DNA from 3 places in the Abyssicoccus albus genome. Region 1 is predicted to be linked to each of the others. Evidence: riboswitches for the same ligand, from Rfam matches in the RefSeq annotation. Region 1 holds a riboswitch; each other region holds the start of a gene.
What was found. Region 1 has a riboswitch for S-adenosylmethionine ahead of EDD62_RS06630 (M20 family metallopeptidase). Riboswitches for the same ligand answer to the same signal wherever they lie in the genome.
Positions count from the first base shown of each region.

Region 1 (3,250 bases):
CACAACCTCAGGTTGATCTAATGAAGGACTGTGTACAATCATTTGTTCTGGCTTGATATGGATTACTTGAAGTGTAGCTGAATCTTCAATACGTGTCTTCTGTTGAACGTCTTTAATCCATTCAATTGTCTTCTCATCGTCAACGATTTTCGCTGTTCCTCGTACTTCGATATATTCTTTCTTATTCGGTTCACTATAACCTAATAACACATGAACATTTGGATTCTCTTCAATTTCATCCACTTTATTTGTTTCATCACTTGTCTTCGTATATAACTCTAATCCATCGTTATAAAATACCATATAACGTGCATTTGGTTTGTCGTCTTTTGACGTTGATAAGACGCCGATTCGATGTTCTTTGATGACGTTTTGTGCGATGTCTTTTGCATTCATTTGTATGCCTCCTTAACGAATGTATTAAATCAAAGAATAAATTTCATTCTTATTGTTTGTATATCCACTATTTAAATTTTTAATCATTCGATGTTGAAGCTACAGTAAATAGCATCCTTATCAGTCGTCATTCGTTTGATGTTACACAGATTATCTTTTGACTATAAATAATTTACTACACGTTCAACTGACATACGGTATGATGGACGGCCTTCTTTGACGGCTTTACCGATGGCAATTATAAGTACAGGGACGTATCGATCTAATGGATAACCGAGCGCTTCACCAATTTTGTCATGTTCAAACCCACCGATTGGATTCGTGTCATAACCATATGTCCTAGCGATAAGCATCAATTGCATCGCTGCGAGTGTGCTGTCAATTTTGACGATGTCACTCATCGCTTGTCGTGGTAATTGATTATACATCCCTTGGATGATTGGTAAGTTCTTTTCTTTTACTTCTTTTGGCATCATACCGTGTTCAACGGCACTGCTGTATATATGTTCACTGTTCTCAAGGCATTGTAAATCACCGAAGATCACGATCATCGCACTCGATGTATCGTTTTGTGGTGTGTTAAATCGAATGAGAGGTCGTAATTTAGCTTTTGCTTCATCAGATTCTACCACTGCAAATCGCCATGGCTGCATATTGACTGATGATGGTGCTTTCGTTGCGAGCTGAATCATTTCATCCATTTCTTCATGTGGAATTTTATAATTTGGGTCAAATTGCTTTACCGAATGACGGTCGTTAATAAGTTCTTCTATATTGTTATAGTTCATATGTTGATACTCCTTTAAATTATAATTATTTCATCCTTTAATATTATGAAGTATTTTAGTCATCACTTCACATATTATGCTTTGAACTGTGTTGAATAGATTAACCTTCATCCTTATGATTATATAGAATTTGGAGATCATCATTCGATTAAGACAGATATGGTCAATATGGCAATTGGTGTCTTACATGAAACGTCGCTTGCGGTCGATAGTGGTCTTACCGTTGGATCGCTTGGTGGTATTTCGGTAAATCCTTATTATCCAACGAATGATGAAAACATCTATGCCATTGAAGTGATGCTACAAAAAGTCATTGGTTCAAGCGTTGTAAAATTGTTCGATATACACGCTGCAGTCACTGGGTTGAATGAGAGAATGCTACGATTATATCTATGATCGCGACCTGATTGTAACGGAGTATAACTTTAAGCAATATTTAGTGAACATGAAATCTTATTTTACTTATAATCAAAATTTATTAAATTGATTTTATTTAAAAAATAGTTTGACAAATACAACGGATGCATTTATATTAGTAAATAATTAAATAAAAAATTATCCAGAGCGGTGGAGGGACTGGCCCGATGAAACCCAGCAACCTATTCAATTAGGTGCTAAATCCTGCAGGTAAATCCTGAGAGATAATACGACGTTTAAAGAGTCTATCTTCTTAGGTAGACTCTTTTTTTATTTAATTCATTACTTAAGGAGGATTTTTCATGACACATACTACAGACTTTATAGAAACTCATCGCGATGAATTTATTCGATACAGCCATGATATTCACGCACACCCTGAAATTGGTAATGAGGAATATTATGCCTCTGATGTACTTACAACCATTTTGAAATCACATGACTTTACAGTTGAGCGCAATATATCAGGTTATGAAACAGGGTTTATTGCGTCATATAAATCTGACAAAGATGGACCAACGATTGGATATTTAGCTGAATACGATGCATTACCAGGCTTAGGTCATGCTTGTGGACATAATATTATTGGTGTGACGAGTGTACTGGCAGCGATTAACTTAAAGCAACATATTGATTCAATTGGTGGTTCAGTCATCGTTTACGGTACGCCTGCTGAAGAAGGAGGACCAAACGGCAGTGCCAAAGCAAAATATGCAGACGATGGACTATTCAATCGAGCTGATGTCGCATTAATGGCTCATCCAGGTCACGAGCATTCACTGACTCAGCCGACACTCGCTGTCGATGTATTCGATGTGTTCTTCCATGGTAAATCACAGCACGCTGCAAATCCTTCTATCGATGGACAAAGTGCACTCGATGCAATGATCCAATTTTACAACGGCATATCATTACTTAGACAACATACTGCACCAAACGACTTGATTCATGGGGTCATATTGAATGGTGGAGATGCAGCCAATATTATTCCAGAGAAAACACATGCTAGATTTTATACACGTTCTAGAAAGCGAACAACACTCAATGCATTGACCGATCGAGTGAAAGAAATTGCAAAAGGCGCAGCACTCGCTACGAATACATCAGTGAAATTCGAGTTTATACAAAACGGTGTGAACGAGTTCATTAGAACACCACAACTTGATGCGCTTTATAAAGAAGCGGCGAATACTTTCGGAATTACAATAGATGACGTTGAAGAACGTTACGGCTCAACAGATACAGGTAATGTTAGTCATATCATTCCGACGATTCACCCACATATCAAAATCGGCCCTTCTACGCTCGTAGGTCATACCGATGAATTCAGAGAAGCCGCAATCAGTCAAGAGGGAGATCAAGGCCTAATCAATGGGGCTAAAATATTATCCAAAGTAGGATATCGACTCATTCAAGATGCTGACCTACTAAACCGAATTAAATCAGAACACGAAGTTGCACTCAAAGGAGCCCACGATGAATCTAACGAATAAATTAACAGTCACAATGAAAGATGCCTATCCGGTTACAACCATCTACTCGTCAAGACCATCTTATGAAGATAGTCCTTGGTTGGCCGCAGAAGAACATCAACTGAACTTCTTATCTGCTAGGGAATTACATATCGCTGAGCTTCCAGTCATTGTACA
Region 1 covers NZ_RKRK01000003.1:284,650-287,899, forward strand. The annotation lists gene EDD62_RS06615 (pyridoxamine 5'-phosphate oxidase family protein) at 1-396, opposite strand, end outside; gene EDD62_RS06620 (nitroreductase family protein) at 558-1,184, opposite strand; gene EDD62_RS06625 (FAD-dependent oxidoreductase) at 1,308-1,580, shown strand; SAM riboswitch class I at 1,737-1,832, shown strand; gene EDD62_RS06630 (M20 family metallopeptidase) at 1,904-3,094, shown strand; gene ldmS (L-aspartate--L-methionine ligase LdmS) at 3,078-3,250, shown strand, end outside.

Region 2 (3,250 bases), on a different contig from region 1:
TGGACTTGTAATACCACGTTCAGTTCCTGCAAGCTTAGAAGTGAAACCACTTAAAAAGTGATACATTGCTTGATCTTTTGTTAATTTCGAAATCGGTGGTAACACACCAAACGCGTCTGCTGTTAAGAAGATAATTGTTGTTGGATGACCTGAGATTGAAGGATCCTTCGTATTATCAATGTTATATAAAGGATATGCAGCACGTGTGTTTTCAGTTAAAGATTTGTCATCATATTTAGGATAATTCTCTTCGTCTAATGGAACGTTTTCTAATACTGCACCGAAACGAATTGCATCATAAATTTGAGGTTCTTTTTCACGAGACAAGTCGATTGTTTTAGCATAACAACCACCTTCTATGTTGAAAACACCTTCATCGCTCCACCCATGTTCATCATCTCCGATTAATTTACGGTTAGGATCTGCAGATAATGTTGTTTTACCAGTCCCTGATAATCCAAAGAATAATGCTGTACGATTAGCATCTCCAACGTTACTTGAGCAATGCATGCTTAAAATGCCTTTTTCAGGTAATAAGAAATTCATAATAGAGAAGATTGATTTTTTCATCTCACCAGCGTACTCAGTACCACCGATTAAAATAATTTTTTCTTCAAATGAAACGATAATGAACGTTTCAGAACCCGTTCCGTCTACTTCAGGGTCAGCTTTAAAGCTTGGAGCAGACACAATAGTAAATTCTGGATTGATATTCAAACCTTCTTCTTTTGTTTCAGGGCGAATAAACATTGTTCTAGCAAACATATTATGCCATGCAAATTCATTGATGACACGAAGAGGCAGACGCGTAGATTCGTCAGCACCAGCATATCCATTGAATACGTATAATTGTTCTTGTCCATTTAAGTGATTTAAAACTTTACCATATAATTTTTGGAATACTTCTTTCGAAATTGGTTGATTGACAGGACCCCAATCAATTTTATCTTTAATAGACTCCTCTTCAACAATATATTTGTCTTTAGGAGAACGACCAGTATATTTACCAGTTGTTACACTTAAAGCACCTTGAGGTGTGACAACACCTTCACCAAGTTTCACACTTTCAACGACAAGTTGTGCAGAAGTGAGTTGCTGTTTTGTTGAAGATTTGTCTAAAAGATTTTGAATAGATGTGGATTCGTTTTGAACCATTATGACTCCTCCTAAATATATTTTCATGCATTAGTATAACATAACTTATGGTCATGTTAAGTAAAATGTATACGCTTACTTAAATTTAGTTCAAAATATTTATTTGTGACAAAATGTGTATAGTTGTAAATTTAATAAGATCAAATAAAATATTGACTGTATTAATAAGGTTTTGTATACTATGAGTATATAACTTATCAAGAGAGGTGGAGGGACATGGCCCTATGAAGCCCGGCAACCAATTCAATCGAATTAAGGTGCCAACCGTTTGCAAGGATGTAATCCTTGATCGATAAGTGTTATTGAACGGTTAGCCATGCTCTTTAGAGTATGGCTTTTTTTATTTCCATGATGTGTTTTTACAGTATGTTATTTGTAATTTAGTATGAATTAACTTATTAGGTGGCTTCATTCACTTAAATATAGGAGGAAAAATTATGACAACGAGAAGGTTATTTACATCAGAATCAGTAACAGAAGGACATCCGGATAAAATTGCAGATCAGATATCAGATGCAATATTAGATGATATTTTATCAAAAGATCCATATGCACGCGTAGCTTGTGAGACAACAGTGACAACAGGAATGGCTCTGATTACAGGAGAGATTTCTACTAAGGCATATGCCGACATCCAAAAAATTGTAAGGGATACAGTTAAAGATATCGGTTATACTCGTGCTAAATATGGTTATGATTATCAAACAATGGCAGTACTGACTGCAATCGATGAACAATCTTCAGATATTGCTCAAGGTGTAAATAAGAGTTATGAAGATCGTTTAGATGAAGATTATGATGGAACGATTGAGTCAATCGGTGCAGGGGATCAAGGGCTTATGTTTGGTTATGCAACGAATGAAACAGAAGAGCTGATGCCATTACCGATTACTTTAGCACATAAATTATCGAAGCAACTCTCTAAAGTACGTAAAGATGAAACATTAAATTATTTAAGACCAGATGGTAAGACTCAAGTGACTGTCGAATATGATGAAAATGATCAAGTACAACGTATTGATACGATCGTCATTTCGACTCAACACAAGGAAGATATTACGCTTGAACAGATTCAACAAGATATTAGAAAAGAAGTCATTGATAAAGTAGTTGATCAAAATTTACTAGATGATGAGACAAAGATTTATATTAATCCTACCGGAAGATTTGTCATTGGAGGACCACAAGGTGATGCTGGACTGACAGGACGTAAGATTATTGTCGACACATATGGAGGATATGCACGCCACGGTGGTGGTGCATTTAGTGGTAAAGATGCTACGAAAGTAGACCGTTCTGCAGCATATGCTGCAAGGTACGTTGCAAAGAATATTGTGGCTGCTCATCTTGCTGAGCAATGCGAAGTACAATTAGCTTATGCAATTGGTGTTGCCGCACCCGTGAGTATATCGATTAATACTTTTGGAACAAGTGATTATTCTGAAGAAGAGCTTGTTGAAGCGGTAAGAAATACATTTGATTTAAGGACAGCAGGAATTATTGAAATGTTGGATTTGAGAAGACCAATTTACAAAGATACAGCGGCATATGGTCATTTTGGTCGTAATGATTTGAACTTACCATGGGAACAAACGAACAAAGTTGAAGAGTTAAAGTCTGTACTGAAGTAATAATAGTGTGAAACTATCATCAAGTAACTATTTAATATTCCTTTTATTATTTCTTAATATTAGAAAGCTTAATAAAACAAATACAATAAAAAAGCCAATTGCTAACATTAGCAATTGGCTTTTTTAGAACTTTAATTATATATTATTCTTCAGTAGAATCTTCTCCTTGATCATCAGCATCATCAGCATCATCAGCAGAATCTTCTCCTTGATCATCAGCATCATCAGCAGAATCTTCTCCTGCATCATCATCAGTAGATTCTTCTGTTGACTCTTCTCCTGCATCATCTTCTTCAGTAGACTCATCTCCGCTTGTTGCATCATCTACAGCTTCACCAGCATCGTCTGCAGAATCTTCAGCTTCACTACAAGCTCCTAATAATAACGCTGATGCAAATCCGCCGACTAATAATACGTTTTTAAGTTTCATAATGTAATTCCTCCTGAAATATTTAAGAATATAC
Region 2 covers NZ_RKRK01000002.1:271,363-274,612, forward strand. The annotation lists gene pckA (phosphoenolpyruvate carboxykinase (ATP)) at 1-1,155, opposite strand, end outside; SAM riboswitch class I at 1,347-1,454, shown strand; gene metK (methionine adenosyltransferase) at 1,593-2,786, shown strand; gene EDD62_RS01390 (hypothetical protein) at 2,929-3,216, opposite strand.
Region 2: another riboswitch for S-adenosylmethionine. It lies ahead of metK (methionine adenosyltransferase); the one in region 1 lies ahead of EDD62_RS06630 (M20 family metallopeptidase).

Region 3 (3,250 bases), on a different contig from region 1:
TTGTTCTAAAATTTCAGCATGAGGTGCCGGTGATGCACCAACCGTAATCTTTTTATCCTCTTTATTCCCGCTGTCACTTTGCTGTCCACTGTCTTTACTATCTTCATTGCTACACGCTCCCAATACGAATACAATAGTCAATGTTGCGATTAAATAAATAATTTTTTTCATTTCAAATGCCTCCAATATTTTTTATAATGATTAAATTTTATGCTATATCTTTACTACTTACTAACTTACCTCTTATCGACGCGTCGTGCTAACAAGTCTCCTGTCCATTGAATGATAAAGACGATGATCAAGATGAAAATCGTCGACACCCAAATGACGTCGTTTTGGTTCCTTGTAAATCCGACTAAATATGCTAAATTTCCTAATCCACCGGCGCCAATAACACCCGCAACGGCTGTCGAACCGACAAGGGCAATGGCTGTGACGGTAATGCCAGAGATTAACGCTGGTAATGATTCACGAATGAGGACATTCCATATAATCGATCGTGTTGTCGCACCCATCGACTCAGCCGCTTCTATAACGCCTTTATCAATCTCTTTTAATGCAATCTCGACCAGTCTTGCATAGAACGGTGATGCGCCAATGATTAACGCAGGTAAAGCCCCTGTTGGACCACTAATCGTCCCGAGTAATAAACTCGTAAATGGTATCAAGATTAAGATTAAGATGATAAATGGAATCGCTCTAAACAAGTTCACAATAAATGAAACAATACTATAGAACACTCGACTAACACGATCTTCTCTTGTCGACGTTAAGAACAGTAACAATCCGAGGATAATACCGAATATAAACGCAAAAAATGTCGACACGACCGTCATATATAACGTCTCATATACAGCAACCCAAACATCATCCCATCTCACATTTGGCATCGTGACAATTTCTACAATAATATCTTTAAAACTCTTATTCATCGATAACCACCTCGATTTCTACATGACGTGATTTTAAATCTCTTCGAATGACTTCGAAGTCAAAGCCACCAGGTGGTAAAAATTGAACGAGCAACGAACCATAAGCCCCATCGCGACCGTACTTCATATTTGCTTGCAAAATATTCACCTCAATATCGTACGCCTTCGTTAAATAACTCACGATCGGCTCTGTCGTCGACTCTCCGATAAACTTCAACCGATAAATATGATACATCTGTTCATCGATTAACTGCTCGATCACACCACCATCATCATCGATATCTTCTTTGATGAACTCCTTCGTCACAGCGTGTTTAGGCGATTCGAACACATCACGCACAGGACCTACTTCAATAATCTCACCATGCTCCATCACCGCCACCTCGTCACAAATTTTACGAATGACGTGCATCTCATGGGTGATCAGCACGATCGTTAACTGCTCCTCTTCTTTCAATCGAACGAGTAAATCAAGAATCTCATCCGTCGTCCTAGGATCTAGAGCACTCGTCGCCTCATCACAAAGCAATACCGAAGGACCATTCGCCAGCGCACGCGCAATCCCAACACGTTGTTTCTGACCCCCAGATAATTGGCTCGGATAATACGACTCACGACCACTCAACCCAACACGCTCAACAAGCTCAAGTGCCCGCACACGAGCCTCTTTCTTGTTCACCCCAGCAATCTCTAACGGATACATAATATTCTGTAATACCGTTCTAGACCATAATAAATTGAAATGCTGGAACACCATCGATACCTTCTCACGCTTCTTACGAAGCGCCTTAGGCGATAATTTCGACATCGAATCATCACCAATCACGACCTCACCACTCGACGGGGATTCAAGCTGGTTGAACATTCGAATCAATGTACTCTTACCAGCCCCAGAAAAACCAATCACCCCAAAGATAGAACCCTCACGAATCGTCAAATTCACATCACGCACCGCCGTAATATCTTCACCACGGACGTTGAACACTTTGGATATATTTTTTAACTCAATCATATGACACCTACCTCTTGATCAAATTCACTTAATAGATTATTGATGAACCTAATATAAACAATACACATCCAGAGTGAATATACGGATTAACGGTTTAGCAGAATAAAAGGAAGCCAAGGTAAAGCGGAAGAGAAAGTAAACTAAAAAAGCTTTCTCTTATATAAAGAGAAAGCGATACGATCATACTTTCTCTCATCTTCATAAGTCATTAAGCTTATTGTGAATTGGCACCTTGTCATTTAAGACGGTTGCCGGGCTTCAAAGGGCACATCCCTCCACCACTCTGGATAAGAGTTGTTTTATTAAGTTGTTTATAATGATAACACCATCGTTTTTAGAATGCAACAACTATTTTATATTTTCTAATAAATTAGAATTCACATAATTACTAAAAGAAATTACGCAATCACACACGTACAAGATGAACTATTTCTTTGATATAATAAGATCAAATAAGGGGGTATATCATGAAGAAATATGTAAAAGTCGTAGGCGCTGTCATTGAAAAAGATGAGAAAATACTCTGCGCACAACGAAACGGTGAGAAGTCTTTACCGAATATGTGGGAGTTTCCAGGTGGGAAGATTGAAGACGGTGAATTGCCAGAAGCGGCGTTGAAGCGGGAGTTAATGGAAGAGATGGATTGTGAGATTAATGTGTTGGATAAGATTGTGACAACAGTGTATGAGTATGATTTTGCGACGATAGAACTCACGACGTATTATGCTGAGATGGTGAGTGATTCGATTGTGTTGCGTGAGCATCAGGATATGAAGTGGTTGTCTAGAGATGAGTTGGACTCAGTAGAATGGGCCCCAGCAGATATTGAGGCGATTGAGAAGATAAAAAATGGAATATAAAACGTTAAAACCGCAATTAATAAAACATCAATTGCGGTTTCCATTTCGTATAATAATCTTTCTATTCATTAAGTATTCTATACCTTCTAATTTCGTTAGAAGTAAATGCAATGACAGTACTTAAAAAATATAATATTGCAGCGAATACAAATATCCACTGAACACCAAATATATCTGCCATGTAACTACCGAGTAACAACCAAATGATATAACTGCCAAAGATTAAAGTATTAATTGTTGAATAAACACTCGATTGTATATCCAATGGAATCTCAGTTTGTAAAATAGACTTTTGGACAGTCTCGCGAATTTGATATGCCGGGCCATCAATAAAACAAATAATAATTGCTATAATTGCCAAACTATTTAATGAATAACCTATCGTAAGTAAAAACATGATAAAAGCAGATAGTACAATCGTATAACCACCAAGTCGATTGAAACTT
Region 3 covers NZ_RKRK01000002.1:136,080-139,329, reverse strand. The annotation lists gene EDD62_RS00705 (MetQ/NlpA family ABC transporter substrate-binding protein) at 1-171, opposite strand, end outside; gene EDD62_RS00700 (methionine ABC transporter permease) at 237-932, opposite strand; gene EDD62_RS00695 (methionine ABC transporter ATP-binding protein) at 925-1,944, opposite strand; SAM riboswitch class I at 2,134-2,238, opposite strand; gene EDD62_RS00690 ((deoxy)nucleoside triphosphate pyrophosphohydrolase) at 2,412-2,804, shown strand; gene EDD62_RS00685 (MFS transporter) at 2,866-3,250, opposite strand, start outside.
Region 3: another riboswitch for S-adenosylmethionine. It lies ahead of EDD62_RS00695 (methionine ABC transporter ATP-binding protein); the one in region 1 lies ahead of EDD62_RS06630 (M20 family metallopeptidase).